3 regions of the Listeria sp. MAN/IMW/UF555 genome follow, and region 2 is predicted to be linked to each of the others. Evidence: predicted binding sites of a transcription regulator. Region 2 holds the regulator's gene; each other region holds the start of a gene.

Region 1 (10,172 bases), on a different contig from region 2:
TCCATTAAATGGAATGCTGACTCTCTAATAAGTTCTCGGCGTGCATCAGAAACAGCAAGCGTTGTACCATTTCCTGGAACAGCCATACCGAGGATTTCCATTAAACAGTTCATTGAGTTTGCAGTGAACATTCCTGCACACGAGCCGCAAGTCGGGCACGCGTTTGCTTCCATATCAAGGAAATCTTCTTGTGACATACTGCCTTCTTTAAAAGCACCAACCGCTTCAAAAACGGAAGAAAGAGTAAGGGCTTTTCCGTGAGCAGATAATCCAGCTTTCATAGGACCACCAGAACAGAAGATAGCAGGTACATTTGTACGGACAGAAGCAAGTAGCATACCGGGTGTGATTTTGTCACAGTTTGGAATGTAGAAAACACCATCGAACCAGTGTGCATTAATGACAGTTTCAGCCGCATCAGCAATAACTTCACGAGAAGGGAGGGAGTAACGCATACCGATATGCCCCATAGCAATGCCGTCATCTACACCAATCGTATTAAATTCAAATGGGATACCGCCAGCTTCTCTAATAGCTTCTTTAGCCACATCCGCAAGTTCTCGCAAATGAACGTGACCTGGCACAATATCAATGTAAGAGTTACAAATAGCGATAAATGGTTTATCCATATCACCTGGACTTTTGATTTGACCTGTGGCATGCAGCAAACTTCTTGCTGGTGCCTGTTCAACACCTTTTTTAATTTTGTCACTACGCATATGACTTTACCCCATTTCTAATTAAGAATTATTTGCCGACGCTGAATTTTTAGAATTTGCAAAATAGCGTGGCATTAATATATATGAATAAGTAGTTGCTTGCTTGATAGTTACTTTTCTATGCTTAAACCTCGAAATCTAGCTAAAGAAAAAGCACCCCAATGATGAAAACAATGGGATGCTTTGCCAGAATCCCATTTAACGTAAACAGGACTCAAACTACTGTAAATTTCTACAGTGCTCAAAGTCCTTTTAGAGTAATAAAATTGTAATGACTGATTTGGTCGTTTTCATAAGTCATTATCCCCTTCGTTAAATGGTTTTAGATTTCCGATTAGTCGCACATTTTTGAAAAAAATTAATATCAAGAAATGTTATGTTATTATTTAATATATATGGTTGCCATGCGATTGTCAATTGTTATTTTGAAAGTTTTCCGTCAGTTTGCACAATTCAAGCAACTTACTCTTTTATACTAAATTAGTACCTGGTCTTATATTTGACTTATAACTTAAATGGAAGCGCATTCAAAAATGAAAGGTCAAGTATATAGTCAGAATAGTTTTATTTTTATAGTTTTACTCGAATTAATTAATATTTTGGATAAAAAATCACACATTAGTTGCGTTTTTATAGCAAATTCTGCTAAATTGAAAGTAATAAATTAGTAGGAAAGTCAGGTTTTTGCTGTGGATAATTTGGAAACAGATCGATTAATTTTAATAAACTACACATTAGAAATGATTCAAGCAACGATAAATGGGACAGAAGCTTTAGAAAAAACAAGCGGCTACCACGTGTCGCCTGACTGGCCCGGAATTGATTTCTTTTTTTATTTGCCATATGTATTAGAAAATGTAAAAAAAGACGATAAAATGATTAAATGGACACGTTTAGTCGTTTTAAAAACAGAAAATAAAATTATCGGTGAAATTGGCGGACAAGGAAACCCAGATAAAACAGGAGAAATCGAAATTGGCTATAGTATTGTTCCAGATTATCAAAATAAAGGATATATGTCAGAAGCGCTCATTAGTATGATTGATTGGCTAGAAAACCAACCCGTCATTAACCGCATATTTGCTAGATGTTATGAGCAAAACGAAGCTTCTATCCAAGTACTAAAGCATAATCATTTTGTACATATTAAAGAAAAAGATACTGAAGAGAAACAAGGAAGAGTGATGATGTGGGAATATCCAATAAAACAAACCTGATTATTATCGCCTCAGGAAAACCGAAAATTTGGGATAAGTTTCCAGATGTTGGTCCAGTTAAGGCAAGTGAAGTGTATACCGGAACGTTTCATCGTTTAAGTAAAGCTTATGCGGAACAGTTTGCGGATAATTATTTGATTTTATCCCCAAAATATGGATTTTTAAAACCAGATGATATTGTTGCAAAAAACTATGATGTCCGTTTTACGATGAAAGGGGTAGGGGAAGACACAATTCAGCTTGATGAACTGAAAGAACAGTGGAAGCAACTACAAATAAACCCTTCTGAACCAATCCCGATGTTAGGCGGCAAAAAATTCAGAGGGTTACTAATGAGTATTACTGACGGTAAACAGCCATTCAGTTTTCCACTTGAAGGTGCGACTGGAATTGGTATTATGCAACAGGAGTTAAAGCAAGCTGTCGCGACGAATGTTCCACTAAATTGTGCTAAGTAGAAGAAGGGCGGCAGTTATTAGTAAAAACATAACTCCCATATTGACGTTTTTCCGAATGAAGAAATATATGGTTTGTAGTGCCATTAAAATAGCGAGTGATACAGTAATAAGGTGTAGCATAGATCGACCTCCTATATGTTTACACGGAAAAACTTAATTAAATAGTTTACGAACCTTCTCGAGTAACGAGGTAGGTTCTTCTTCGGCGTTTTCTTGTTCTTCCTTATACAAATGAATATCTTCTTTATTGACCGCTTTTTGACAGGCAAGGACGAGATAAATATCTGTTTCACCTTCTAAACGACTGACGATAGAAAATTCATGTTTACATTTTTCCGCTAGCTTAATGTAAGGGCGCAGAGAATTATAGTGCAGTAATCCATTTAACAAAAGCTTCGAGTCACTGTTTTCTAGTATTGCTTTTTCTAGTTCTGGAAGATATTCTTGGGTTAAAACTTCTTCTTTTGTGAGCGCAACTAATACTCGTTCGCGGTAAGTTCCTAAGTATTTCTTCTTCTCAGCGGGATTAATTTCTTTTGCCCCATACATGCCTTTTTCTAGGTAGTCATCAATATTTTCAGCCATTATATGAGCTCCTTTAACTAGTTAGTTTTCCTCTCTATTCTAACATGCATAGGGGTTTTTGCAAGTAAACAAAGAAAACCAGAAACAGGCTAAAATAGCCATATTTCTGGTTTTTTGATTAATCGATTGGGAACCACTGGAATCCGTCGCGTTGAATGAGGTCATCTGCTTCTTTTGGCCCCATCGAACCGGATTTGTAGTTCGGAAAATGATCTTTCGTATTTGTCCAAACGTCTGCTACATGGTCGATAAAGTTCCATGATAGCGATACTTCATCCCAGTGAGAGAAGTAAGTCGCATCACCGCGAAGACAATCTAGAATTAGTTTTTCGTATGCTTCTGGCGTATTCATGCCATCTGGAGAGGAATGAATATAATTTAAGTTAACTGGCATCGTAACCATACCTTGACCAGGTTCTTTTACGTTCAAATGAAGTGTAATACCTTCGTCTGGTTGGATATGAATAACAAGCACATTACCACCAAGCGATTGTTGTTGACCAAATAAATTCAGTGGGACATCTTTAAACTGAATCGCAATTTGCGTTGTTTTCTTCGCAAGACGTTTACCAGTACGAATGTAAAATGGTACGCCTGCCCAGCGGAAATTATCGATTTCAAGCTTGGCTGCAACAAATGTTTCTGTATTGGAATGAGGATCCACATTATCTTCTTGACGATAACCTTTTAACTCTTTACCATCGACTTCACCGGGACCATATTGACCACGGATAAAGCTTTGATGCACTTCTTTTCCTTCAAAAACGCGTAAAGAACGAAGCGCGCGAACTTTTTCATGACGAATCTCGCGAGTAGATAAGTTAATCGGTGGCTCCATTGCAAGTAAAGAAACGATTTGTAAGATATGATTTTGAACCATGTCTCGAAGTGCGCCACTTTCATCGTAATAGCGTCCACGATCTTCGACTCCAAGTACCTCTGTCAAAGTAACTTGAATATTATCGATGTAACGATTATTCCAAAGCGATTCAATGATAGAATTTGCAAAACGAATAACCGAGATATTTTGGATCATTTCTTTTCCTAAATAATGGTCAATACGATAAATTTCATCTTCCTTGAAAGCTTGACGAAGCGAATTATTTAATTCTTCCGCACTAGCTAAATCATGACCAAATGGTTTTTCGATAATTAAACGATGGAAACCGTCTGTGTCTACAAAACCTTCAGATTTAATGCGGCTAGCAATCGTTCCAAAGAAGTTCGGTGCCATTGCAAGATAGAAAAGGCGATTACCACCTAATTCATATTTAGCGTCTAATTCATCAGACAAATCTTTTAAAGTTACATAAGATTCTTTATTTGTTACATCATGGGATTGATAGTAGAAATGAGAAGCAAATGCATCCGCGTCTTTTTCGGAACCGTCAATGTCTTTGATAGACTCTTTTACTTTATCACGGAAGAAATCGTTACTCCATTCACGACGAGCCGTTCCAATTACAGCAAAATTGTCGCCAAGAGATCCCTTACTGTACAAATGATATAGCGAAGGGTAAAGTTTGCGATTTGCCAAATCTCCCGTACCGCCAAAAATAGTAATCAGTGCTTTTTGTTCTAACTCATCTGTCATACGTCATTTACCCTCTTTCTTATTCTCTTAATGGCAAAAAATTAACTGCTAAGAAAAAGATTTCTTAGTTTGAAAAGAACCCCACAAAAAAAGGCCTTATTAAATGAGCTATTAATTTTCCTCATTAGTCCATACTATTTTATCCATAAAGAAGCATTTGTGCAACTGTTTGGTTCGAATATTTTTTTAATTTGACAGTTATTTCTGAATTATAAGGGTTTTTAGCATGAAAATGTTTATTTCCTGTTCGATTAAGAATGTGATAAAATAAGACACGAACTGGGAAGGGAATGGAACAAAATGGAACTTGTTTTTTTAGGAACTGGAGCAGGCGTACCGTCGCGAGGCCGTAATGTCACATCCATCGCACTTTCAATGTTAAATGAACGAAACGCAATTTGGCTTTTTGATTGCGGGGAAGCAACCCAACATCAAGTTTTGCGAAGCCATATCAAACTTAGCAAGCTAGAAAAAATATTTATTACTCACATGCACGGAGACCATATTTTTGGACTGCCAGGCTTATTAAGTAGCCGTTCTTTTCAAGGGGGAGACTCCGATTTGACTATTTATGGCCCAGCTGGAATAGCTGAATATGTCGAAACTTCCTTAAGACTCAGTGGAACAAGGCTTACATATAAAATCAATTTTGAAGAAATAGAGCCAGGTGTGATTTTTGAAGATGAGATGTTTCTAGTTACAGCTGACGATCTTGACCACGGCGTACGCAGTTTTGGTTACCGCATTGTTGAAAAAGATAAACAGGGCGCACTTAATGCTGAAAAACTAAAGGCGGACGGCGTCGAAGCGGGACCAGTTTTTCAAAAGCTAAAAAACGGCGAAATCGTAACATTAGCTGATGGGCGCGTAATCGATGGTAAAAATTATATCGGTGAGCCACAAAAAGGGAAGATTATTAGTATTTTTGGTGATACAAAAGAAACTATTAGCGAACTAGAATTGGCAATGAACGCCGATATTTTGGTTCATGAAGCAACATTTGAAGGTGATAAAGCAAAAATGGCAGGAGAATATATGCATTCGACAACGCTTCAAGCGGCAACCCTTGCTAAAGCTGCCAATGTCAAAAAATTAATTTTAACCCATATCAGCTCAAGATATGATCGAGATGCAAGTAAAGAGTTATTAATAGAAGCAAAAACTGTTTTTGAAAATACTGAAATAGCTTATGACTTAGCTGTTTTTCAAGTAGGAGAGTGACAAAATGAACCCTTTTTTGAAGAATAAAACGGTATTAATTACCGGGGCTTCTAACGGTCTTGGCGCTGAAATTGCAAGACAAGTTGCTGCGTCCGGTGGCAATGTTATTATAACAGCCAGAAGTACGGAAAAATTACTAGAGTTACAAAAAGATATACATGATAATTTTTCAGTAGAAGCGACTTATTTTACTTTAGATATGACGGATTTCGAGCAAGTGAAACAAGTCAGCGCAGAGATAAATGCTTCGTATCAAATCGACGTATTAGTCAACTGTGCAGGTTTTGGTTTATTTGAAAACGCGGTAGATATTCCATTTGAGACAATTGAAAAAATGTTTGATACGAATGTACTGGGCTTAATTCAACTCACACAACTGATTTTACCGCAAATGCAAGCACGCAAAGCAGGACATATTATTAATATTGCTTCCCAAGCTGCTAAAATAGCTACACCAAAATCAACTGTTTACTCAGCAACGAAATATGCGGTTTTAGGTTTTTCTAATGCACTTCGTTTAGAACTAATGCCAGACAAAATCCATGTTACAACAATCAATCCTGGCCCAATTGCCACAAACTTTTTCGATGTAGCGGATAAATCAGGAAACTATTTAGAAACAGTTGGCAAATTAGTGTTACAGCCAGAAAAGGTTGCACGTAAAACAGTGCAAATTATGGGAACTAAGCGCCGCGAAATCAATTTACCTTTTGTAATGAATATTGCGACACGACTTTATCAAGTAATGCCACAAGTTATCGAATTCTTCGGTAAAGGGGCATTTTTAAAGAAATAAATCAGAAGAAAATACCTTATGAAAATAGGGTATTTTTTTTCTTGTAATTAATGAGTTTAACCTTTATAATTGAATAAGAACGCTTGTTCGTTTTAAGGGAGATGCAGTTATGGATACGAGTAGAAAAATTATTCATATTGATATGGACGCTTTTTATGCATCTGTAGAACAACGCGACCATCCTGAGTTCCGAGGAAAGCCGCTTATTATTGGTGGGGATCCTAATAAACGTGGAGTTGTTGCGACTTGTTCTTATGAAGCGCGCAAATTCGGTGTGCATTCAGCTATGCCCACCAGACAAGCCGCTAAACTTTGCCCGAACGGTATTTTTATTCACGGCAATATGGCTCATTATGTAGAGGTTTCTAATCAAATCCGCGAAATCTTTTCCAGATATACGGATATTATCGAACCACTCTCTTTAGATGAAGCTTATTTGGATGTAACTGAAAATAAAAAAGGAATGAAATCCGCCACAATGGTTGCACGTGAAATCCAGCAGACGATTTACCGCGAGCTTGGTCTAACTGCTTCTGCCGGCGTATCATTTAATAAATTTATCGCAAAAATCGCTTCTGATTTTAAGAAACCTGCTGGCATTACGGTAGTTACACCCGAAGAAGCAGAAGCCTTTTTAGAACAAATACCAGTCACTAAATTTTATGGGGTAGGAAAAGTAACCGCTGAAAAATTGCACCGTTTAGGAATTGAAACGGGAGCGGATTTGAAGAAGTGGAGCGAGTGGGACCTTATTCGCGAATTACACAAACATGGCTATCATTTATATCGACATGTTCGAGGTCGTTCGAACAACATTGTGAATCCGCATCGTGATCGCAAATCTGTCGGCAAAGAAACCACTTTTGAATTTAATGTCTTAGATAGTCGAATTCTCGAACAAAGCCTCATGCAATTTGCCAAAAAAGTAGAAGAACGGCTTATCAAATTACAAAAACATGGCAAGACGGTAGTACTAAAACTACGCTACAGTGACTTTACAACCATTACTAAGCGCCTTACTTTAAACGAATATACCAATGATGCAAACCAAATTTATCAAGCGGCAGCCCTTCTTTTAAGAGAAAGCTATACTGGTCAGGATAGTATTCGTTTGATTGGACTTACCGTAACCAATTTAAAACCTGTTTACTTTGAAAATTTACGTTTAGAAGGACTTTAAAAAAGAAAAGGACATCCAACCTTTTCTTTTTTTATGCATATAGATTATAACCTTTAAAAAAATCTTGACTAATTCATCATGATGTTATACACTGAAAACGACGAAAGGTTATAATGTTTCTTGATTATATTATTGCAAATGTTATAATGAATCAAAAGATAACTTTTCGGGAGGAATGAAACTAATATGAAAAAATTAAATAAATCATCTTCTACACCACTTTATATGCAACTGAAAAATCAACTACAAGAGAAAATTGAACAAGATATGTCTGTTGGAGATTTACTTTTGACAGAAACAGAAATTGAAAAGATGTATCATGTTAGCAGGATGACAGTTCGAAAAGCGATAGAAGAGCTGGTAAATGAGGGGATTGTAAGTAAACAGCAAGGCAAAGGAACATTTGTGAGTCAAACAAAGACTACACAAGGACTTGGACGGATTTTTAGTTGGTCAGAGGAAATGAAACTACAACATAAGGAATCTAAGACTATCAGTGTAGAAATTTCTGCAGCAATCCCATCAAAAAAAATCCGTACAGCGCTTCAATTAGGCAAGAATGAAGAAGTAACTTGTATTAGACGCGTGAGAGAAATTGATGGTGAACCTGTTGCAATTATGATTAATTATTTACGAGCCAAATATGTTCCTGGTTTACTAGAAAATGGTTTGAAATCAGATTCCCTTTACCATGATTTGGAAGAAATTTATCATATTAGTTTAGTACATGCAGATGAAATTATTACAGCAAGATTATCTACGCCCATTGAATCTGCCTTGCTCGCAGTTCCAGAAGACTCTGCGGTGCTTCATGTTCGACGTACTTCCTATATGAAAGGCAATACCCCAGTGGAAGTGGTAGATATGGTAGCTCGCGGAGATAGGTACCAATATTTGGCTGAATTAGAAGGTAGAACTAAAAAACATATCATATAGAAAAGGAGGGAGACGTATTGTTACCAATTACTTTAGAACAAATTGAATTGGATGTGGAGGTAGAAAGTCCGGTAGATGCTATCAGAGCTGCTGGAAACCTCTTGGTGAAAACTGAAAGCGCTTTATCTAGTTATGTAGATGCGATGGTTGCTAGTTATGAAAAATTAGGACCCTATATAGTCTTAGCACCACATATTGCAATTCCGCATGCACGGCCCGAACACGGAGTAAGAAAACAATGTATGTCAATTGTTCGTTTGAAAAAACCAATCAAATTTGGGCATCCAGCCAATGACGATGTGACTCTTGTTATCGCAATTGGTGGTGTAGATACAAATTTTCACATCAAAATGCTCCAAGCCCTTAGTGTATTATTAACCGATGAAGATAAGCTGAAAATATTAAAAACAAGTACCGATAAAGCGAAAATCTTATGTACCATAAATAAGGAGGAAAAGTAGTGGAAATTTTAACGGTTTGCGGAATGGGATTTGGAACTAGCTTGATGTTACTCATGGAAATTCAAGATATGGCAAAAAAACATGGCTTTACCGTTGGAGGGGAAGCAACGGATTTAAGTAGTGCGAAGGGAAGAAAGTGCGACATTATTGTTGCTTCCAGTGAAATAGCCAAAGAATTAGCAGAGGAAGAAGTCAAAGTTGTCCCAATCATTAATATTCTCGATAAGAAAGAAATAGAAGAAAAAGTTCTGCCAGCTATCAAACAATACTTTGTTTCATAAAAAAGGAGGATGGAGATGCTTACTTTCATCACAGAAATTTTTTCTACGCCCGCTTTTATTTTAGGAATTATAGCAGCTATTGGGTTAATTGCCTTAAGGAAAACCGGTTCTGATATTGTAAAAGGAACATTAAAAACGATTTTTGGTTTTATTATGTTACAGCAAGGGTCCGCGATTATTGTTGGAAGTCTAATTCCATTTAGCACAATGTTTGAAAATGCTTTTCAACTTAAAGGGGTAGTTGCAGAAGATAATGCTATTGCAGCTGCTGTTCAGCAAATTTTAGGAACGGAAACGTCTTTAATTCTTGTGTTTGGTTTTATTATTAATGTTATTCTTGCTAGAACGACCAGATGGAAATATATCTTCTTAACTGGGCATATGATGTTTTCCTTCGCAGCAACAATGGCCATTGTATTTGATCAAATGGGCTTTAGTAGCTGGCAAATTATTTTGTTTGGTTCTATCGCACAAGGTATTTCGAGTATTGTTTTTCCAGCTCTCGCACAACCTTTTGTACGTAAAGTGACAGGAAATGATCAAGTCGGTTTTGGCTTTTGGGGCAGCTCCCTTGTCTGGGCAACCGGTTGGCTTGGAGGGAAATTAGGAAATAAAGCTAATTCTACAGAGGACTTAAAAGTTCCTAAAAAACTAGATTTTTTGAAAGAAATGTCTGTTTTAATGGGGATTGTCATGGCAGTGATTTATATCTTTACATCTTTCT
Region 2 (10,172 bases):
ATATTCGTCACGATTTCACTATAGACGACGAACTTTTGCAAAAATATTATGAAATAAAAGATGATTACCTTCAAAAAGCAGCTGCTTACACAATTAATATTAATTTTCTAGAGATGTCCCAAGTAATGCAACATTGTTATTGTCTCTCTTCAGAAAAATTCACTATTGTCGAATCTTTAATTGCAGGAAAAGAAGCTACAACCATCATTTTTTGTAAATATAAGCGATCAGAAGAAGCATTAATTAAAGCGTTTCCTAATGTAAAAATTACCACTTTTGCTAAATCGTCTTACGGGCTTAATTTGCAATATTATAATCAAATTATTTATTTTGACAAAACATTTGATTATTCTCAGCGCGATCAATCAGAACGTCGGATTTACCGCACCGGCCAAACACAAGACTGTTACTATCATGATTTAAGCGGAAATGTTGGTCTAGATAACCTAATTGATTCAAACATTTCTAAAAAAACGAGTTTATTGCATGAATTTAAAAAAGAACTCTCACAAAAAAATTCTTTTGAGGTGATTATGGATGCTTTCTAAAACAGTCTTTGATGCTTCCCAAGAAAGAATGGAAGTTATTTTTTCCGAATTCGATAACATCATTGTGTCATTTTCTGGCGGTAAAGATAGTGCTGTGATGCTTCATTTAATGATTGATTATATAAGAAAAAATAATATTCAAAAGAAAATTTATGTATATCATTTGGACTATGAAGGTCAATATTCAGCGACGAGTGATTTTGTAGCTGAAATGTTAACTAGTAACTTAGATATTATCGAGCCGCTTTGGTGTTGCCTACCTATTGCAGCCCAATCCGCAGTTTCGATGTATACCGACCACTGGATACCTTGGGAAAAATCAAAACAAGATATTTGGGTAAGAGAAATGCCTGATTATCCATCTGTGATAAATGAAGACAACGCCCCTTTTGATTTTGATTTCCATACAATTTGGGACTACGAATTCAACAAGAAACTTATCCACTGGCTGCATACTAAAAATAAAGCTGAAAAAACCATTGCCTTAATCGGTATTCGACAACAAGAATCGCTCAACCGCTATAATGCGATCCATAAAAAAGAACGCATGTATAAAAATTATAATTGGACTACTGAAATTTCCAAAAACATATATAACGCCTACCCGATTCATGATTGGTTAGTAGAAGATATATGGACTGCAAATGCTAAATTCGATTGGCCTTACAATAAAATTTACGATTTGTTTTACCATGCCGGTTTAACTTTAAACGATATGCGCGTCGCTAGCCCTTTCAATGATTCCGCAACCGAGAGTCTTAAGTTATATCGCGTAATTGAACCTGCGCTTTGGTCTAAATTAGTTGGTCGCGTGAACGGAGCCAATTTCACAGCTATTTATGGTGGAACTTCAGCGATGGCATGGAAAGAAATTAATTTACCTCCAAACCACACATGGAAATCTTATTTGGAGTTTTTACTTACAACGTTACCAAGTTATACAAGAGAACGTTATTTAAAAAAATTTAAAACAAGTATTAATTATTGGACCGAAAAAGGCGGCGCTTTAAAAGTAGAAACCGTAGAGGAATTAAAAAACTTAAATGTACAAGCTGACTTTCTTGGAAAACCTCAAAATAAACGTACATATTCCAATCCCATGGAAATTGTTCGCTTCAAAGAATATCCAGATGACTTGAAAATCAAAGAATTCGCCAGCGTTCCAACATATAAAAGAATGTGTATCGCTATTTTAAAAAATGATTATACCTGTAAGTATATGGGTTTTGGTCAAACCAAGCTTGAATTAGAGAAAAGAAAACATGCATTAGAGAAATATAATAATATTTTATGAGGTGATATAATGAATTATAAAAGCCCAGTATACAACGTCACTCCCATTCACTACACCAAACTTCAAGCAAATAATTATAATCCAAATACTGTTCCAGCCACGGAACTAAAACTACTAGAAAAATCTATTTGGGAAGATGGATTTACACAACCAATCGTTTGCTATCCCTTGGAAAACTCTGATAAATATGAAATAATAGACGGGTTTCATCGATATACTATCATGCAGACTTCTAAACGGATCCGCGAAAGAGAAAAAGAATTATTACCAGTAGTTATTTTAGAAAAAGATACCGTAAACCGAATAGCTTCTACTATTCGTCATAATCGTGCTCGCGGTTTCCATAACGTAGAACTTATGTCTTCAATTGTTGGCGAATTAGCAGATAGCGGCATGTCAGACAGTTGGATTATGAAAAATATTGGAATGGATGCAAATGAAATCTTACGCTTAAAACAAGTGAGCGGCCTTACTCACCTCTTCTTAGATAAAGAATTCAGTAAAGCTTCTGATTAATTGAAGAAAAGAGGAATTAAAATTGAAAGAAAATAAATACGATGACAAAGAATTTTTTGAACAATATAGTCAAATGCCTCGTTCTAAAAACGGACTTGCAGCAGCTGGAGAGTGGCATGAATTTAAAAAACTTCTCCCAGACTTTAATGGAAAGACAGTGCTTGATTTAGGCTGTGGATTTGGTTGGCACTGTATTTATGCAGCTGACCATGGTGCGAAGAAAGTAGTTGGAATTGATTTATCTGAGCGCATGTTAACCGAAGCAAAACAAAAAACTACTTCAAATGCAGTTAGTTATAAACAAAAAGCGATAGAAGATATGGATAATGAACCAGAGATGTATGATGTTATTATGAGTTCACTCGCTATTCATTATGTCGCTTCCTTTCAAGACATTTGTAAAAAAGTCCATACTAATTTAAAAACCGGTGGCGAGTTTATTTTCTCTGTCGAACATCCAGTTTTTACCGCGGATGGCAGACAAGATTGGTATACTGACGAAACTGGTAATAAGTTACACTGGCCAGTTGATTGCTATTTTAACGAATCGATTCGAACAACCCATTTCCTTGGCGAAGATGTAAAAAAATACCATCGCACCCTTACAACTTATATCCAGACACTCCTTCAAAATAATTTTGAGCTTAAAAGTGTTATTGAACCAGAACCGGCTCCAGAACTTAAAAATTTACCAGAAATGCAAGATGAATATCGTCGTCCAATGATGTTAATTATTTCAGCAACTAAAAAGTAATCAAAAAACCCTTCTAATTATTATAGAAGGGTTTTACTTTGTTAAAAGATTATTTCTTTGCTTTTTTTGGTTTTTCTTTTTCTTGCTGTTTGTTCATCGCGCTCATCATTTGATTGATTTTCTTTTGTGATGGTTTTTGACCCATTTGCGCCATCATCATTTGTAACATTTGTTCGTTAATTGGCGGATTGTTTTTTAAATAGCTCATCATATAACGTCTTGCAATAAAGAATCCTCCCGCAAGACCAGCTAGTAAACAAATAATGCCGACAAGAATGTAAATCCACATAGTCTCTTTTCTCCTCCTTGAAACAAAATCCTCTTTTATTGTACTTGATTTATATTAAACAGACAATACTTTTCAAGAAAACTTATCATCTAGATCAATTTATCAATAAAAGCTGCAAACAACCTCGTAATTATACCATTAAAGGCACCCCTGCGCAATCTATAAAAGCATAAAAAAAAGACCGCCCTAGATAAATATACTAGACGCGGTCTGTTTGTTTAATTAAAGTGATTTTACTGTATTAACAACGTTTTCTACAGTAAAGCCATAATTTTTAATAACTGTTTCACCAGGAGCAGAAGCACCAAATTTGTCAATTCCAATCACTTTACCGTCTAAACCAACATAACGTTCCCAACCAAAGCTAGCACCCATCTCTACTGCTACACGTTTTCTAACAGCATTTGGTAAGACGCTTTCTTTGTATTCAGCTGATTGTTTTTCAAATAGATCGAATGATGGCACGCTCACAACGGATACATCTGTTCCTTGAGCTTGAAGTTCTTTTTGCGCTTCAACAGCTAAATTAACTTCAGAACCACTTGCAAGAATAATTGCTTCTGGAACCTCACCTTTAGCTGGAGAGATAACATAAGCACCTTTTTTAACGCCTTCTGCAGATAATTTCGCAGAATTTGGTAAAGTTGGTAATCCTTGACGAGTAAGAACAAGCACATGTGGAGTATCTGTAGAAGTAATCGCTAGTTTCCAAGCCTCTACTACTTCATTTCCATCAGCAGGACGGATAACAGAAAGTCCTGGCATAGCACGTAAGCTTGCAAGTTGCTCGATTGGTTCATGGGTTGGCCCATCTTCCCCAACAGCAATACTATCATGTGTCATTACGTATGTTACAGGTAAATGTTGGATTGCGGATAAACGAATCGCAGCACGTACATAGTCAGAGAATACAAAGAATGTACCTCCGTATACTTGTAACCCGCCGTGTAGTGCCATACCGTTTAACGCTGCACCCATTGCAAATTCACGAACACCAAACCAGATATTTCTTTCTGCTGGTGTTTTTTTAGTGAATTCACCATCTGTTTTAATTGTTGTATTGTTAGAACCAGCAAGGTCTGCTGAACCACCAAAAATAGTAGGTATTTTCGCAGCTAATGCATTGATAACCTCACCACTTGAAGCGCGGCTAGCAAGTGCTTTAGAATCGTCATATACTGGAAGATCTGCATCCCAATCAGCTGGTAACTTGTTATTTAAGCTATCTTCTAATTGTTTAGCAAGCTCTGGGTATTTCGCTTTATAAGAAGCAAATAATTCTTTCCATGCTGCTTCTGCTTTTTCACCGCGTTCCCCAATAGTTTCTTTAAAGCGAGCTGTAACTTCTTCAGGAACAAAGAATTTTTCTTCGTAGTTCCAACCATAAGCTTTTTTCGCTTCTAAAATACCTTCGTCACCTAGAGGAGCACCATGAACTTTACTAGTACCTGCATTAGGAGCACCAAAACCAATAACTGTTTTAACTTCAATCATTGTAGGTTGTGATGTATTTTGTTTTGCTTTTTCAATAGCAGCTAGAATTTCAGCTGTATCATTACCATCTTTAACTAATAAATGTTCCCAACCATATGCTTCAAAGCGTTGTTTTACATTTTCAGAGAAAGATTTGTCTAAATCGCCATCAAGAGAAATATCATTGGAATCGTATAAAACAACAAGTCTTCCTAGTTGTTGGTGACCTGCGTAAGAAGCCGCTTCAGAAGCAACACCTTCCATTAAGTCTCCATCCCCGCATAGTGCATAAGTATAGTGATCCACAACTGGGAAACCATCTTTGTTATATTTTGCTTCAAGATGTCTTTCTGCCATAGCCATACCAACAGCCATCGCAATACCTTGACCAAGTGGACCAGTAGTTGCATCTACTCCATCAGTATAACGATATTCTGGGTGACCTGGAGTTTTACTTTCCCATTGACGGAAGTTTTTAAGGTCTTCTATTTCTAATTTGAAACCACTTAAATGTAATAAACTATATAAAAGCATTGAGCCGTGTCCAGCAGAAAGTACAAAACGATCACGGTTAAACCAATGTGAATTTTTAGGGTTTGTATTTAATACGCGAGACCAAAGTGCATAAGCCATTGGAGCCGCTCCCATTGGTAATCCCGGATGACCAGAATTTGCTTTTTGAATTGCATCAATTGATAATGTACGAATTGTATTTACTGCTAAACTATCTGTGTTATCGAACAAATGAAACATCCTCTCTTCAATATAATTTTAACTACTTTTAATAATAAGCCTAAAAAGCAATTAACACAACTAATAATTGCTTTAAATTGCTTAATTGATTGGTATTTTTGTTCATTTGCGCAAAAATGTTCATTTGGTACTAATTTTTACTTCTTATTTTTTCTCATTTGTTTTATTTTATGCGGTGTTACATCATTTCCTTTAGGGTCAATAATCGTAGTATTTTCGATTGTTCCCTTCATATGAGTGCGAAACGACTTAATATATTCTTTTCTTAATTTTTCTTGTTCTACTTTTTCATCAGCAGTTAGAGTCCCTGCTTTTTTCTTTTTAGAAAGTTCATTGATTCTATCTATTTTAGCTTTTTCTAGCATCACACTTCATCCTTTTCTTCATTATATTAAAATAAGAAAGTAGCTATATCGCTACTTTCTTTATTATATCATAAACGACACTAAAATCGTTTCTACTGGTTTGCTAATTGAATAGTACTATCGCTTCTTTGTAACTTTGTTTCGTGTACTGGTATAACTACAGAATCCCCAGCTTTCACATGTCCATCTGTAAGGTTATTTTCTTTTTCAACCCAAGATACAAAATCTGCTTTTGCCATATCGCTCTTCGCTGCATATTGGTCTGCAATTGCCCAAATAGAATCCCCTTCATTTACATCTACCTCAGAATACTCACTGCCACTCCCAATAACAGTGCACATCAATATAATTCCTAGAACTAAACAAGTTATTACAAATATAATAGAAACATAAAATTTATCCCAAATTAATTTTAAAGTCATTAATAATCCCTCCAAAAAAGAATGTACGTTCGCTTTTCTATATTATAGAACGGCCGTTCGCATATGTCAATAAAAAACGAACCTTTGTTTGCATATTGGATTTTCTTTTGCTATACTTGATTTATAAAATAACCATTAAATCAATGAGGTGAAACCATGAAAATATCTAAACGTCAACAAGATATATATGAATTTATAAAATCAGAAGTAAAAGAAAAAGGTTATCCACCTTCCGTACGTGAAATCGGTGAAGCTGTTGGTTTAGCATCTAGCTCCACAGTCCATGGCCATCTTGCTCGACTTGAAGGTAAAGGACTAATTAGACGTGACCCTACGAAACCTCGTGCTATTGAAATTTTGTCTTTAGAAGATGAAGCAGAGACGCCGAATGTAGTCAATATCCCAATCATCGGTAAAGTTACTGCCGGAATGCCTATTACAGCGATTGAGAATATAGAAGAATATTTCCCACTCCCTGAATATATGGCTGCAGGAGAAACCAATGTCTTCATGCTTGAAATCGACGGAGAAAGTATGATAAATGCCGGGATTTTAGATGGAGATAAAGTAATTGTTCGACAACAAAGTTCAGCAATTAATGGCGAAATTGTCGTAGCGATGACTGAAGAAAATGAGGCGACTTGTAAACGTTTCTATAAAGAAGCGAATCATTTTAGATTACAACCAGAAAATGATGCACTAGAACCAATTATCTTAAATAACGTTACTATTTTAGGCAAAGTTATCGGTCTTTATAGAGATATTCACTAAAAGCTATATTTTGTTAGGCGGTTTTTATATTGATTTATTTTGAAACAGATAGACTAATTGCAAGAGATTATGTAGCAAGTGATTATGTTCCCTTTAGCGAAATGAACGGTGACAAAGTCGTAATGAAGTACTTTCCATCTACACTTTCAAAAGAAGAAAGTAATGCTTTTTTAGAAAGAAATCAACAAGAATTAACGGCACTTGGCTACGGACTTTTTGCCATTGAAGAAAAATCTACTGGCGAATTTATTGGTTTTACCGGTTTTCATGAAGCAACTTTTGAAGCTGCGTTCACCCCTTGTATCGAAATTGGCTGGCGCTTAAAGAAAAGTGTATGGAACCAAGGTTATGCAACCGAAGCCGCACTAGGAGCTCTCGATTTCGCCAAACAGAAAACAACTATCGATGAAATTTACAGTTTCACCGCTATGTTAAATAAGCCATCAGAACAAGTAATGAAAAAAATCCATTTTACAAAAGTAGCTACATTTATGCATCCTGCTCTAGCGGAAGGACATCCTTTAAAGCCACATATTCTTTATAAAGCATAGTAAAAACCCTGTACAAAATTGTACAGGGTTTTCTTAGCTCCAAATAAGGAGTGAAATATAAAGTCCGACGAGTGTAATAAACAATACTGGAATAGTAATCACAATACCTATTTTAAAATAAGATCCCCAGCTTATTTTTATCCCCTTTTGAGCTAATACATGTAACCATAGTAACGTTGCAAGCGAACCGATTGGCGTTATTTTAGGTCCTAAATCAGATCCGATAACATTTGCATAGACTAAGGCTTCTTTCATTACTCCTGTAAATGAAGTATGATCGATTGCAAGTGCATTAATCATTACAGTTGGTAAATTATTCATTACAGACGACAATATCGCGGCAATAAAGCCCATCCCAATCGTGCCTACGAAAAGCCCATAATGCGCAATATATGAAATAGCCTCTGCTAATAATTTAGTAATGCCAGCGTTTTGCAAACCGTATACGACGACATACATCCCGATCGAGAAAAACACAATATTCCACGGCGCCCCTTTTAAAATCTTCCTTGTAGAAACAGCATGACTCTTTCCACCAACTAGCAAAAAGATAAACGCTACAAGTAAAGCGATAAATGACACTGGAATGTCCAAAAAGCTACTTAAGAAATATCCAATCACTAGAATGATAAGTATTCCCCATGAAATCCGAAACATTTTTTTATCTTTAAGCGCAGAAGCCGGCTTACGAATTCCACTAATTTCATAAGTTCTAGGTAACGCTTTTCTAAAATAAATATAAAGAACAATAATACTCGCAACCAACGAAAAAAGCGTCGGAATCAACATTATTAATGCGTACTTTGAAAAACTAATGCCGAAAAAGTCAGCCGAAACTATATTCACTAAATTACTAACAACAAGCGGTAAAGAAGTCGTATCAGCAATAAATCCACTGGCAATGATAAAGGGAACCACCTTTTTTTCATCAAAATTAAGCGCACGCACCATCGCCAAAACAATTGGAGTTAAAATCAGAGCTGCCCCATCATTCGCAAAAAGGGCTGCCACTAGAGCTCCCAAAATAGAAATAAGTACAAACATGAGTAATCCGTTCCCTCTTGCTAACCTTGCCATATGTAACGCTGCCCATTCGAAAAAACCAATCTCATCTAAAATAAGTGAAATAATAATAATTGCAATAAAAGCGAGTGTTGCATTCCAAACGATGCCTGTTACAGTTACAACATCTGTTAAAGTGACAACGCCAAGTAATAATGCGAGTAATGCTCCAATACAAGCGGACCATCCAATCGACAAGTTTCTAGGTTGCCAAATAACAAATATAAGCGTTAAGGCAAAAACTAAAACAGCTAAAGTAATCTGCATACCTGCCCCTTTCCCTAGCAAATATTAATCCCTTTTGCTAGCACATTTATAAATATATGCCTCAATCACCAAAACATCAAACATTTGATTTTCAATTGCATAAAAAAAGCTCGCTCCCAAGTCGGAAACGAGCTTTTTAATATTAATAAATTTCAAGATATTGTTCACGTTCCCACGGATGAACCGCTGTACGGAACATATCACATTCAATTGTTTTCGCTTCAATGAAATGTTCGAAAATATGTTCACCTAAGCCATCACGGATGATGTCATCTTTTTCAAGCTCGATTAAAGCATGACCTAAGCTTTCTGGTAAATCATAAATTCCTGTTGCTTCACGTTCCTCTTCGTTCATGCCGTAAATGTTACGGTCAACTGGCGCTGGAGGAGTTAGCTCATCTTTAATGCCGGACAAACCAGCTTTTAGAAGTACAGCCATTGCTAAATATGGATTAGCGGATGGATCCACACTACGTAATTCAAGACGAGTACTTAATCCGCGAGAACTAGGAACACGTACTAGTGGGCTACGGTTTTTACCTGACCATGCAATGTAACATGGTGCTTCGTATCCAGGAACTAAACGCTTGAACGAATTAATTGTCGGGTTAGTAACAGCTGTAAATCCACGAGCGTGTTTTAACATACCCGCTAAGAAATGATAAGCTGTTTTGCTTAATTCAAGTTCGCCTTCTTTATCAAAGAACGCATTACCTTCTTCTGTAAATAAGGACATATTGAAATGCATTCCTGAACCATTTACACCAAATAGTGGTTTCGGCATAAATGTAGCATGTAAACCGTGTTTGCGAGCAATTGTTTTAACTACTAACTTAAATGTTTGGATGCTGTCACACGCAGTAATTGCATCTTCATATTTAAAGTCAATTTCATGTTGACCTGGAGCTACTTCATGGTGAGAAGCTTCAATTTCAAAGCCCATTTCTTCTAATTCAAGTACAATGTCACGACGACAGTTTTCGCCTAAATCAGTTGGCGCTAAATCGAAGTAACCACCGCTATCATTTAATTCAAGTGTTGGGCGACGATTTTCATCTAGTTTGAACAGGAAGAATTCTGGTTCTGGTCCTAAGTTGAATTCAGTGA
Region 3 (10,172 bases), on a different contig from region 2:
TGCTTCCAGTGTTCGCGGGTTATATCGCATACAGTATATCAGATAGACCAGGTCTTGTAGCTGGTTTCGTAGCAGGTGGAGTTGCATCTGTTGGTGGAGCAGGTTTCCTTGGTGCTTTAGTAGGTGGTTTTCTTGCTGGTTATGCAGTTGAGTTAATTAAAGTTATGTTGAAAAAATTACCAAAAACTTTAGCTGGAATTAAAGTAGTACTATTTTATCCAGTGCTATCTGTACTAATTGTTGGACTATTGATGTTACTATTAAACGTGCCAATGAGTGCATTAAATACATGGTTAAATGACTTCTTAAATAGTCTAAGTGGAACAAATGCGGTTATTCTAGGATTACTTTTAGGAGCAATGATGGCTGCAGACTTAGGTGGACCAATTAACAAAGCGGCTTACATTTTTGCAACTGGAACGCTTGCAGCAAGCGTTGCAACAGGTGGTAGCGCGATTATGGCGGCTACAATGGCTGCTGGTATGGTGCCACCGCTAGCAACATTCGTAGCAACTCTTGTTTTTAGAAACAAATTTACTGCGCAAGAACGTGATGCAGGGCTAACGAACTCTATTTTAGGCGCGTCATTCATTACAGAAGGTGCCATCCCATTTGCAGCAGCAGATCCACTTCGAATGATTCCAAGTTTTATCGCAGGAAGTGCAATAACTGGGGCAATTGTTATGTTTTTAAATATTAAAGTATTAGCACCACACGGAGGCGTTTTTGTTATCTTCTTAGTATCTCAACCGTGGTTCTACCTTATCGCAATCGTGATTGGAACTATAATAAGTGCAGCATTAATCGGAGTATTACGCAAAAAACCAACAGTATAATAGAGAGGAATCGTCTTTTGAAATTAAAAAGGCGATTTCTTTTTATGTGATTTCTCGAATTCTTCCTAAAAAATTGCTATAATGAAAAGGAAGAGAGGTGGGCGTATTGGAATTTGGAGAAAAATTAATTCATTTACGAAAGAAAAATAGATTAACTCAAAAACAATTAGCGGCAAAAATTGGAACTACAGCTTCAACTATCAGTAAATATGAAAATGATAACCACCGACCGCCAATCTTTATTTTGGCTAAATTAGCAGAAATTCTTGGGACTACAACAGATTTTTTATTAGATGATGTAGCGGGTTTACGGGAAAAAAATTCAGTAAATGCTTTTCCTTTAATTGGAAACCCAGAGCTTGAGAAATGGTATCTGGAATTGCCTTATACATATTCAGAAGAAGAATTATTAATGTTAAAACGAATTGCAGATGCGATTGAGAATAAGAAATAATTTAAGAAGGAAACCAGATATACAATGTGTATATCTGGTTTTTAATTTTATTGTTCCGGGTCTTTTGAATCGTCTTTTTCAGAGAGCATAGTGTTATAATAACGCCTGGATTCAGCGGCGAGTGTAGCTGGAGGAAAAAACATATTCATAGAAGGGAAATTGCTCTCCATTGTTCGCATTTTTTGTGAGAACTTCATATGTAGCATGGAGGTTCTAGCAATTTGGTTATTAAAAGAGGCTAACGACATATCAATTTCAAAAGTCTGTAAATTAGAAAACTTTATCAACGTATGGTTATATCCAATTGCATGATAATCCTTAATATGCTGTGGAAAAATCCAAATACAATCTGTTGAACTTGGCGCGACAGTAGGGAATACATAGGTAGAAGTAACAGGGTCAATAATAATAGGCGGCTTATGAGTGACACCTATTAGATGCTTTGTTCCCTCTTTACGTCCATCATAACTCGATCCGAAAAAGTTACAGCTGGTTTTAATTAACTCAAATGGGGTAAATTTAGAAGTATAATGAGAATCAACTTCATAAATTTCTGAATAGACTATACTTCCAGATTTTTTTGGAAAAATAATCATTGTGTGGGGATTTACTTCATAAAACTGAGTACTAATTTGTTCTTTTTTCATTTCATTCAACTCCTCTATGTTTGTATTTATGTCTAAGAAGTAATCTGAAATTATTGCGTAATGCACAAAATTTCAAATAACGACGAAGCATCAAAGTAAGTTATGAGTTATTTTTTGTCATTATAGCACATGGTAATTTACAAGTCATTAGATTTTCGTAAAGTTGTATTTTCAAGCCGTTTTCTGTTTTTTCTTGCCATGTTACAGTTTTTCGAAATTGTAATAAATATGAGTGGAGGAGTGGTAGTCGTGGAAATGCGTGATTTTTCTAATTCATTGATGAATCAAGTGGGTGTCCTTAAAGGAGAAAAAGAATTAACAAATGTTTTTATCGAATGCTTCCTGACGATGCTCCTAGAAGAGAGAAAATTAGAACAACTTAGAGCTGAAATTGATAAAGCTCTCGATAATAGGAACAAAGCGAAATTTATGCAGCTAACAGAAAAAATGAATAAAATCCAACAGGAAATGCTGGCTTTTGAGTAGAATATATGAAAAACTAAGATAGTAAGAGCTATCTTAGTTTTTTTGAGCTGTTTTATAAATTTTCACGAAAAAAAAGCCTCGAAAAAAGTTATGGACAGATTGCTCAAATATGGTAAACTAAATAAAAACATATGTTCGGTGGTGAGGGTATGACACTTCAAATAATTGCTGGTAAAGCAGGAACAGGTAAAACTACTCATTTGATGGATGAAGTAGGCGAAAAAATCAAAAAAACTTCTAAGACGTATATTTTTATCGTCCCTGATCAAATGACGTTTCAAATGGAAACAAGCTTTTTAAATAAACAAAACTTGGCAGGAATGCTAGGGACACAGATTTTTAGTTTTAGTAGGCTTGCTTGGAAAATACTTCAAGAAACTGGTGGCTTATCTAAAACTTTTTTGAGTCAAACAGGTATTGAGATGGTTATTCGAAAAGCTGCTTTAGATCAAAAAGATAAGTTGAAAATTTTCTCTAGAGCTACTTCAAAAAAAGGCTTTTATTCAGAGCTGGCTAAGTTATTTAAAGAAATGAAACAAGAAGAAATTTCTGTAGATGAATTAGAGAAGAGTGCGGCAAATTTATCTACAAGTGTATCTAGCAAAGTACATGACATTTCACTTATTTATCAAAAATATGAAGAATTATTAGCAGGAAAATTCCTTGAAAATGAAGATTATTTGAGACTGTTAGCAGATAAGATTATTGAGAGTGATTATTTAAATCAAACGGAAATAATTATTGATGGATTTACTTCTTTTTCAAAACAAGAGTTAACAGTAATAGAAAAGCTTATGCAAAAATGCGATAAAGTAACAGTATCGTTAACTTTAAACGTGCCTGAAATTCATAAATGTTTGGAAGAATTCAGTATGTTTAAAGCGAGCGCTGAAGCATACTTTGCTTTATTAGAGCTGGCTAAATTAAATAAAATTCAAGTGGAACCAGAGAAAATTCTTTTAGAAAACAAACGAGCTAACTCTGACTCATTAGCCTTTTTAGCCAACGCTTGGGGAGATAATAAATACTCGTCATATGAAGGGGAAGCAAATGATTTAACCATCCATCAAGCTAATAATAGGCGTGCTGAGATGGAAGGTGTTGCCCGCGAAATTCGGCAATTAGCATTAAACGGCTATAGATACCGAGATATAGCGATTTTGACTAGAAACATCAGTGATTATGATATTTTATGTGAAACAGTAATGGAGTCATTTGACATTCCTATTTTTATAGACAAAAAACGAGCAATGGCTAAACACCCATTTATTGAATTTATTCGTTCTAGTATTGATGCAATTTTATTTAATTGGAAATATGAGCCGATTTTCCAAGCAGTTAAAACAGAATTTTTCTTTGATGTGGCTGAAAATGCGACTATTATGAGAAGAAAAGCTGATATACTTGAAAATTATGTGCTCGAAAACGGCATTCAAAATAAGTGGAAATGGGAAAAAGAAGGCGATTGGATTTACCGTAAAATTCGAGGGCTTTCTACCAATGTCTTGCCACAAACAGATGAAGAATTAGCAACCCAAAGTGTTATTAATGAAATGAGGAATCTTATTGTTGAGCCTCTTTCAACATTAGAAAATAATATAACAAAAGCAAAAACTGGCATAGAGTTCGCCATGGCTCTATATCATTATTTGGAGCAAGTTAAAGCTGTAGAACATTTAGAATCATGGAGACAAGTGGCAGAAGAAAATGGTTATTTGGAACTTGCTAGAGAACATGAACAAGCTTGGAGTTCAATATCAGAACTGCTAGATGAATTTGTAGAAGTTTTAGGTGAGGAAGAATTAGATGTTAATAGTTTTTCTGAAATAATTACGACGGGCTTGGATGCGCTAGAATTTTCTTTGCTACCACCTTCTTTAGATCAAGTAGTTTTAGCTGATATGGAAAATGCAAAGTTGCTTAACATGAAAGTTATTTTTGCGATTGGAATGAATGATGGCGTAATGCCACTACGTCAAAAAGATAAAGGGATTTTGTCAGATCAAGATCGCGATTCTTTGCGAGTAGAAAATAGCAATTTAAAGCCATCTGCTAAAAATAACATTGGTGAAGAAGATTTATTAGCCTATAAAATAATGAGTTTGCCAAGCGACAAATTATTTCTTAGTTATCCAGCTGCAGATGAAGAAGGGAAAGTTCTTAGCGAGTCGAATTATCTAAGAAAAATAAAAGGCCAATTCAAAAATTTAAATGAATCTGTTTATTTAACTGACCCAAGTTTACTGAATGATAATGAACAAAGTAGTTATATTCGTTCTAAACAAGCTACACTGGGCTTATTAACAAGCCAATTACAAATGTATAAACGTGGCTATCCTTTATCAAATGTATGGTGGGATGCTTATAATAGTTATTTTGAAGATAGCAAAGAATCCGAGGCAGCAAAACAAGTACTTTCTAGCCTTTATTATGAAAATAAAACCAAACCACTCAAAGAAACAACTGCTAAAAACCTATTTGGTGAAAATATTCATGCGAGTGTTTCGAGGATGGAGAAGTTTTTTAGTTGTGAGTTTCAACACTTTGCGCAATATGGCTTGAAATTAGAAGAAAGAGCTCATTATAAGCTACAAGCTGTAGACATGGGAGAAATTTTCCACGGGGCAATGGAATGGATTTCCGCTGAATTAAAACGAACTAACCGAGATTGGGGTAATTTAACGGAAGAAGAATGTCGGCAAATGGCTAAACTTGCGATGACATTTTTAGCTCCGAAGATTCAACATGAAATTTTATTAAGTTCAAAACGGATGGAATATATTCAATATAAACTACTCCAAATTATTACAAGAGCTACTACGGTTTTAAACGAACAAGCGAAAAGCAGTGCGTTTCGTCCAATTGGTTTAGAGGTGGATTTTGGTTTGAAAGGAGATATTCCGCCTTTAAAAATTCCATTACAATCAGATAGCGAACTTCTTTTACAAGGACGTATTGATAGAATTGATGCAGCTGAACAAGATGATCGTACTTTCCTTCGAATCATTGATTATAAATCTAGTTCACATGATTTGGCTCTTACTGAAGTATATTACGGGTTGGCTCTTCAAATGCTGACTTACTTAGACATAGTTGTAACAAATGCGCAAAAAATGATAGGTAAAACTGCTGAGCCTGCTGGGGTTCTGTACTTTCATATGCATAATCAATATGTCCAAGCAGAGAAAGAATTGAGTGATGAAGCAATTGCTCGAGAACTGCAAAAAAGTTCCAAAATGAAAGGCTTAATTTTATCGGATCCTGTGGCTGTTTCGCTTATGGATACAAACCTGGAAAAAGGAAAGGCTTCTAATATTATTCCAGCTGAAATTAAGCAAAACGGAGAGTTAAGTGCGCGTTCCAGAACTGCGACAAAAGAAGAGTTTGATAAAATGCGCCGATTTGTAAGGCAAAAATATCAGGAAGCAGGAAATAAAATACTAGATGGAGCTGTGTCCATTAATCCTTATAAATTAAAAGAAAAAACACCTTGTCAATTTTGTGGATTTCGTTCATTTTGTGGATTTGACCCATCTTTAACGAGTAATCAATATAGACATTTAACAAATGAAAAAACAGAGACGATTTTAACAAAAATGGATATAGAAGGAGGGACGCAGTAGTATGAGCTTAAATATACCAAGCAAACCAGAAGATGCTTTATGGACTGATGACCAGTGGAAAGCCATCCAAGCAAATGGGAACAATATTCTTGTAGCAGCTGCTGCGGGCTCTGGTAAGACAGCTGTTTTAGTTACAAGAATCATTGAAAAACTAATAAATGAAACAGAAAATCTAAACGTTGATGAATTGTTAATTGTAACTTTTACCAATGCTTCAGCTGCAGAAATGAAGTATAGAATAGGTAAAAGTTTAGAAGAAGCATTAGTGCAAAATCCGGAATCTGCACATTTGAAAAAACAAGTCGCCTTACTAAACTATGCCTCCATATCGACTTTGCATTCATTTTGTTTGGAAATCATTCGAAAACATTATTTTGAAGCCGACATTGATCCTAATTTCCGTTTGATTGAACCCATCGAAAGCAGTATGATTCGCGATGAAGTTTTAGAGGATCTGTTAGAAAAAGAATATAGTATAGAAAATAATGAGGACTTTTTTCATCTAGTTGAATCGTTTACTGGGGATAGATCTGATGCTGAGTTGCATACGCTAATCTCGAAACTTTATGATTTCTCTAGAGCAAATCCAAACCCTGATTTATGGTTAGAACAAATGGTAAGTTTCTACGATACACAGGCGATTACTTCTATCACAGAATTACCCTATTTTCCAATTATTAAAGAAGATATTCAACTTAGAATTAACCAAGCTAAAAGTTACCTGCTAAGTGCGATAGATTATGCAAATGAAAATAATGGACCAGCACCTTATTTAAGCACACTAGAAAATGATTTAGCACAAATTAACACTTTATCAAGTATTAGCTGGGATAATTGGCAAGATGTGAAATTTGGCTTTGAGAGCATTGATTTCAAACGAATACCTGCCCTTAAAAATAAAGCTGATTTTGACGAAGAATATGTAGAAGAAGCAAAGAAATTCCGTGATGCTGCAAAAAAAGAAGTGAAAAATGTTTTAGTAGATTGGTTTTCAAGAGAAGAAGAAAATTATTTAACTGATTTAGAAAAAATGAAACCAGATATTAAAACGTTAAGCGAATTAGTGAAAAAATTTGCTGAAAACTTTTTTGAGGAAAAGCAACAACGTGGGGTATTAGACTTTAATGACTTAGAGCATTTAGCTTTAAAAATACTCTTGAAAAATGGCGCCCCTTCTGACGTGGCAAATAGTTATAAAAAACAGTTCAAAGAAGTATTGATTGATGAATATCAAGATACTAATATGGTACAAGAAACTATTCTTTTGCTTGTCACTAATTCGAATGATACAAAAGGAAACTTGTTTATGGTTGGGGATGTAAAGCAATCGATTTATCGCTTTCGACTAGCGGAACCAACTTTGTTCATGGCAAAGTATCAAGAATATCAGCAAGACGGAGAAGGCAGCGGAATACGAATAGATTTATCTCAAAACTTTAGAAGTAGGAAAGAAGTTCTTGATGCTACTAACTTTATTTTTCATCAGTTGATGGATAAGCATATTGCTGAAATCGATTATGATGAGGCGGCTGAGTTAACTTTAGGGGCTAGTTTTCCTGAAGCTAACAATATGGCAACAGAACTTTTGTTAATTGATATGAAATCAGAAGAAAAAGAATCTGAGGATGAATTATCGCCACAAGAGTTGCAAAAAAATCAAGTTGAATCAAGAGCTATTGCGACAAAAATTAGAGAAATGATAGATAATAAGTTCCCAATTTATGATAAAAAGTTACAACAAAATAGACCCATTCAATACAGAGATATTGTTATTCTAGCAAGAGCTATGACGAGTGCTCCAGATATGGAAGAAGCAATGAAAATAAAAGATATACCTTTCTATGCCAATAATAATTCTGGTTATTTCGAAACGACAGAAGTAGCAACAATGATTGCACTAATGAAAGTAATCGATAATCCATATCAAGATATTCCACTAGCAGCAGTTCTACGTTCTCCAATAATCGGTTTAAATGAAGAAGAATTAGGACAAATTCGGATGGCGAAGAAAAAAGGCTATTTTTTTGATGCGATGCTAGCCTATAAAGATATTACGGTTTCGGATGCCGCAAATAAAATTAGTCGTTTTATAACACAATTAAACAATTGGCGTGAACTGTCTATTCGGGAAAATTTGACTGCCTTAATTTGGCAAATCTATCAAGAAACAAACTTCTATGAATTTGTAGGCGGGTTACCAGGCGGGAAACAACGTCAGGCTAATTTACGCGCTTTGTATGATCGTGCGAATCAATATGAAAAAACTTCTTTCCGAGGGTTATTCCGTTTTGTGCGTTTTGTTGAGCGATTAGAAGTTCGTGGAGATGATCTAGGTACAGCAAAAACGCTAGGTGAAAAAGAAGATGTTGTGCGTATGATGACGATTCATGCAAGTAAAGGTTTGGAGTTTCCGGTAGTTATAGTTTCAGGATTAAGTAGAAAATTTAATATGCGTGACATTTATAGTAAAACACTTTTAGACAAAGACTATGGTTTTGCTTCTAATTATCGAGATATAGAAAAGATGATTGTCTATCCAACTATCATGCAACAAGCGATTAAGCAAAAAAAATCCCGAGAAATGATTGCGGAAGAAATGCGTGTTTTATACGTTGCACTTACTCGTGCGGAAGAAAAACTAATTTTAACTGCAACTGTTCCAGATTTTGAAAAAACAAGTAAAAATTGGTTACAAGTAAGTAACCAACAAGAAACTATTTTACCCGCAGCAATTCGAGCAAAAGCGAAGTGTTATTTAGATTGGATTGGAAATGCTACAATCCGCCACAGCCATTTTAAAGAATTATTGTGCGAAGAAAAGATTAAAACACTGCCAACTAATATGAAGCTTCAAGTTGAAATTAAAACGAAAGAAATGTTCCTAACTGATGACTTGGAAAAGGAAAAATCAGATAACTGGATGGAGAATGTAAAAGCACATAAGCAAGTGCCAGTTAAAAGTCCATATAAGGATGAAATTGAGCGTTTTATGCATTACCAATATAAAGATAAGGAAGCCACTGAAATTCGTGCTAAGCAGTCTGTGACAGAGCTTAAAAGACAATTCTCTTTGCAAGATAGTTGGAGTGATACATCTATCCTAAAAGAATTCCAAAAAGTATCTTTAGACCGACCTAAATTTTTGCAACAAAATAAATTGTCTGCTACGGAAATTGGTACGGCAATGCATACATTAATGCAAGCTGTGCCCTTAGATGATAAACCGACTGAAAAAGATTTAGTCTCATTATTACAATTAATGAGAGAAAAAGATATTCTTACAGAAGCTCAAATTAAAGCTATCAATGTTAATCAAATTATTGCGTTCTTTGAATCAGCTCTAGGAAAAACCGTTTTGCAGAAAAAAGATAAAGTGAAGCGTGAAGTTCCATTCAGTTACTTACTTCCTGCAGCAAAATTATACAATCAAACAAATCTTGATGAACACGTGCTCATTCAAGGTGTTGTTGATAGCATGATTGAGGAAGAAGACTCCATTATTTTAATCGATTACAAGACAGATAAAATTGAAGGACGATATGATAACTGGGAAGCCGCTGAGAAAGTTATGAAGGAACGGTATCAAATTCAAATTAAACTTTATGCGGAAGCTATTCAAGCAATTAGTAGGAAAAAAGTTTCTCATGCATATTTATATTTTTTCGACGGACAACATATTTGCCAAATAAACATAGAGGAAGGTATTTAAATGAAATGGTTAAGCTATTCTTATAAAGGGCAACATAATTACGGTGCTTTAGTAAATGAAAATAAAATTATTCCTGCACAAGCTATCTTTCAAGATCCGCCAGCTACTTTATTAGATGTTATTAAAGAAAAGCCTGCTGTTCAGGACATAAAGATGACAAAGGAAAGTATTGACCTAGCAGATGTAGAAATCCAAATACCTTTTATGCCCCCTAACAATATTATCGCAGTGGGAAAAAATTATTATAATCATGTATTAGAAATGGGAAGTAAAGAGGATGTGCCTGAACATATTCTCGTTTTCACCAAAAGTACGAATAGCTTATTGCCACATCATGGCGAGATTGAGTTGCATCAAGATATAACAAAAAAACTAGATTACGAAGGCGAACTAGCGGTTATAATTGGAGAACAAATT

What was found. Region 2 encodes LexA, which represses DNA repair genes until DNA is damaged. Its sites were predicted from a motif close to CGAACATATGTTCG; they were not measured.
Positions count from the first base shown of each region.
Region 1: dinB (DNA polymerase IV) is a predicted target of LexA. The motif match lies at 6,667-6,680, and genes of this name have one in related genera.
Region 3: addB (helicase-exonuclease AddAB subunit AddB) is a predicted target of LexA. The motif match lies at 2,548-2,561, and genes of this name have one in related genera.

Region 1 is NZ_JBZWZS010000002.1:191,916-202,087, reverse strand. Features, by position in the region: gene ilvD (dihydroxy-acid dehydratase) at 1-719, opposite strand, end outside; gene AC4PG8_RS08145 (GNAT family N-acetyltransferase) at 1,409-1,936, shown strand; gene AC4PG8_RS08140 (DUF6884 domain-containing protein) at 1,909-2,394, shown strand; gene AC4PG8_RS08135 (hypothetical protein) at 2,377-2,514, opposite strand; gene AC4PG8_RS08130 (YueI family protein) at 2,548-2,979, opposite strand; gene zwf (glucose-6-phosphate dehydrogenase) at 3,098-4,573, opposite strand; gene rnz (ribonuclease Z) at 4,874-5,794, shown strand; gene AC4PG8_RS08115 (SDR family NAD(P)-dependent oxidoreductase) at 5,799-6,590, shown strand; gene dinB (DNA polymerase IV) at 6,700-7,770, shown strand; gene AC4PG8_RS08105 (GntR family transcriptional regulator) at 7,957-8,706, shown strand; gene AC4PG8_RS08100 (PTS sugar transporter subunit IIA) at 8,724-9,167, shown strand; gene AC4PG8_RS08095 (PTS sugar transporter subunit IIB) at 9,167-9,448, shown strand; gene ulaA (PTS ascorbate transporter subunit IIC) at 9,464-10,172, shown strand, end outside.
Region 2 is NZ_JBZWZS010000001.1:392,204-402,375, forward strand. Features, by position in the region: gene AC4PG8_RS01885 (SNF2-related protein) at 1-548, shown strand, start outside; gene AC4PG8_RS01890 (phosphoadenosine phosphosulfate reductase) at 538-1,842, shown strand; gene AC4PG8_RS01895 (IbrB-like domain-containing protein) at 1,852-2,358, shown strand; gene AC4PG8_RS01900 (class I SAM-dependent methyltransferase) at 2,381-3,112, shown strand; gene AC4PG8_RS01905 (YneF family protein) at 3,162-3,401, opposite strand; gene tkt (transketolase) at 3,624-5,618, opposite strand; gene AC4PG8_RS01915 (DUF896 domain-containing protein) at 5,765-5,992, opposite strand; gene yneA (cell division suppressor protein YneA) at 6,085-6,414, opposite strand; gene lexA (transcriptional repressor LexA) at 6,571-7,185, shown strand; gene AC4PG8_RS01930 (GNAT family N-acetyltransferase) at 7,215-7,736, shown strand; gene AC4PG8_RS01935 (arsenic transporter) at 7,770-9,065, opposite strand; gene glnA (type I glutamate--ammonia ligase) at 9,208-10,172, opposite strand, start outside.
Region 3 is NZ_JBZWZS010000002.1:496,102-506,273, reverse strand. Features, by position in the region: gene AC4PG8_RS09615 (PTS fructose transporter subunit IIABC) at 1-836, shown strand, start outside; gene AC4PG8_RS09610 (helix-turn-helix domain-containing protein) at 943-1,290, shown strand; gene AC4PG8_RS09605 (competence protein ComK) at 1,338-1,937, opposite strand; gene AC4PG8_RS09600 (IDEAL domain-containing protein) at 2,067-2,423, shown strand; gene addB (helicase-exonuclease AddAB subunit AddB) at 2,573-6,046, shown strand; gene addA (helicase-exonuclease AddAB subunit AddA) at 6,048-9,755, shown strand; gene AC4PG8_RS09585 (fumarylacetoacetate hydrolase family protein) at 9,756-10,172, shown strand, end outside.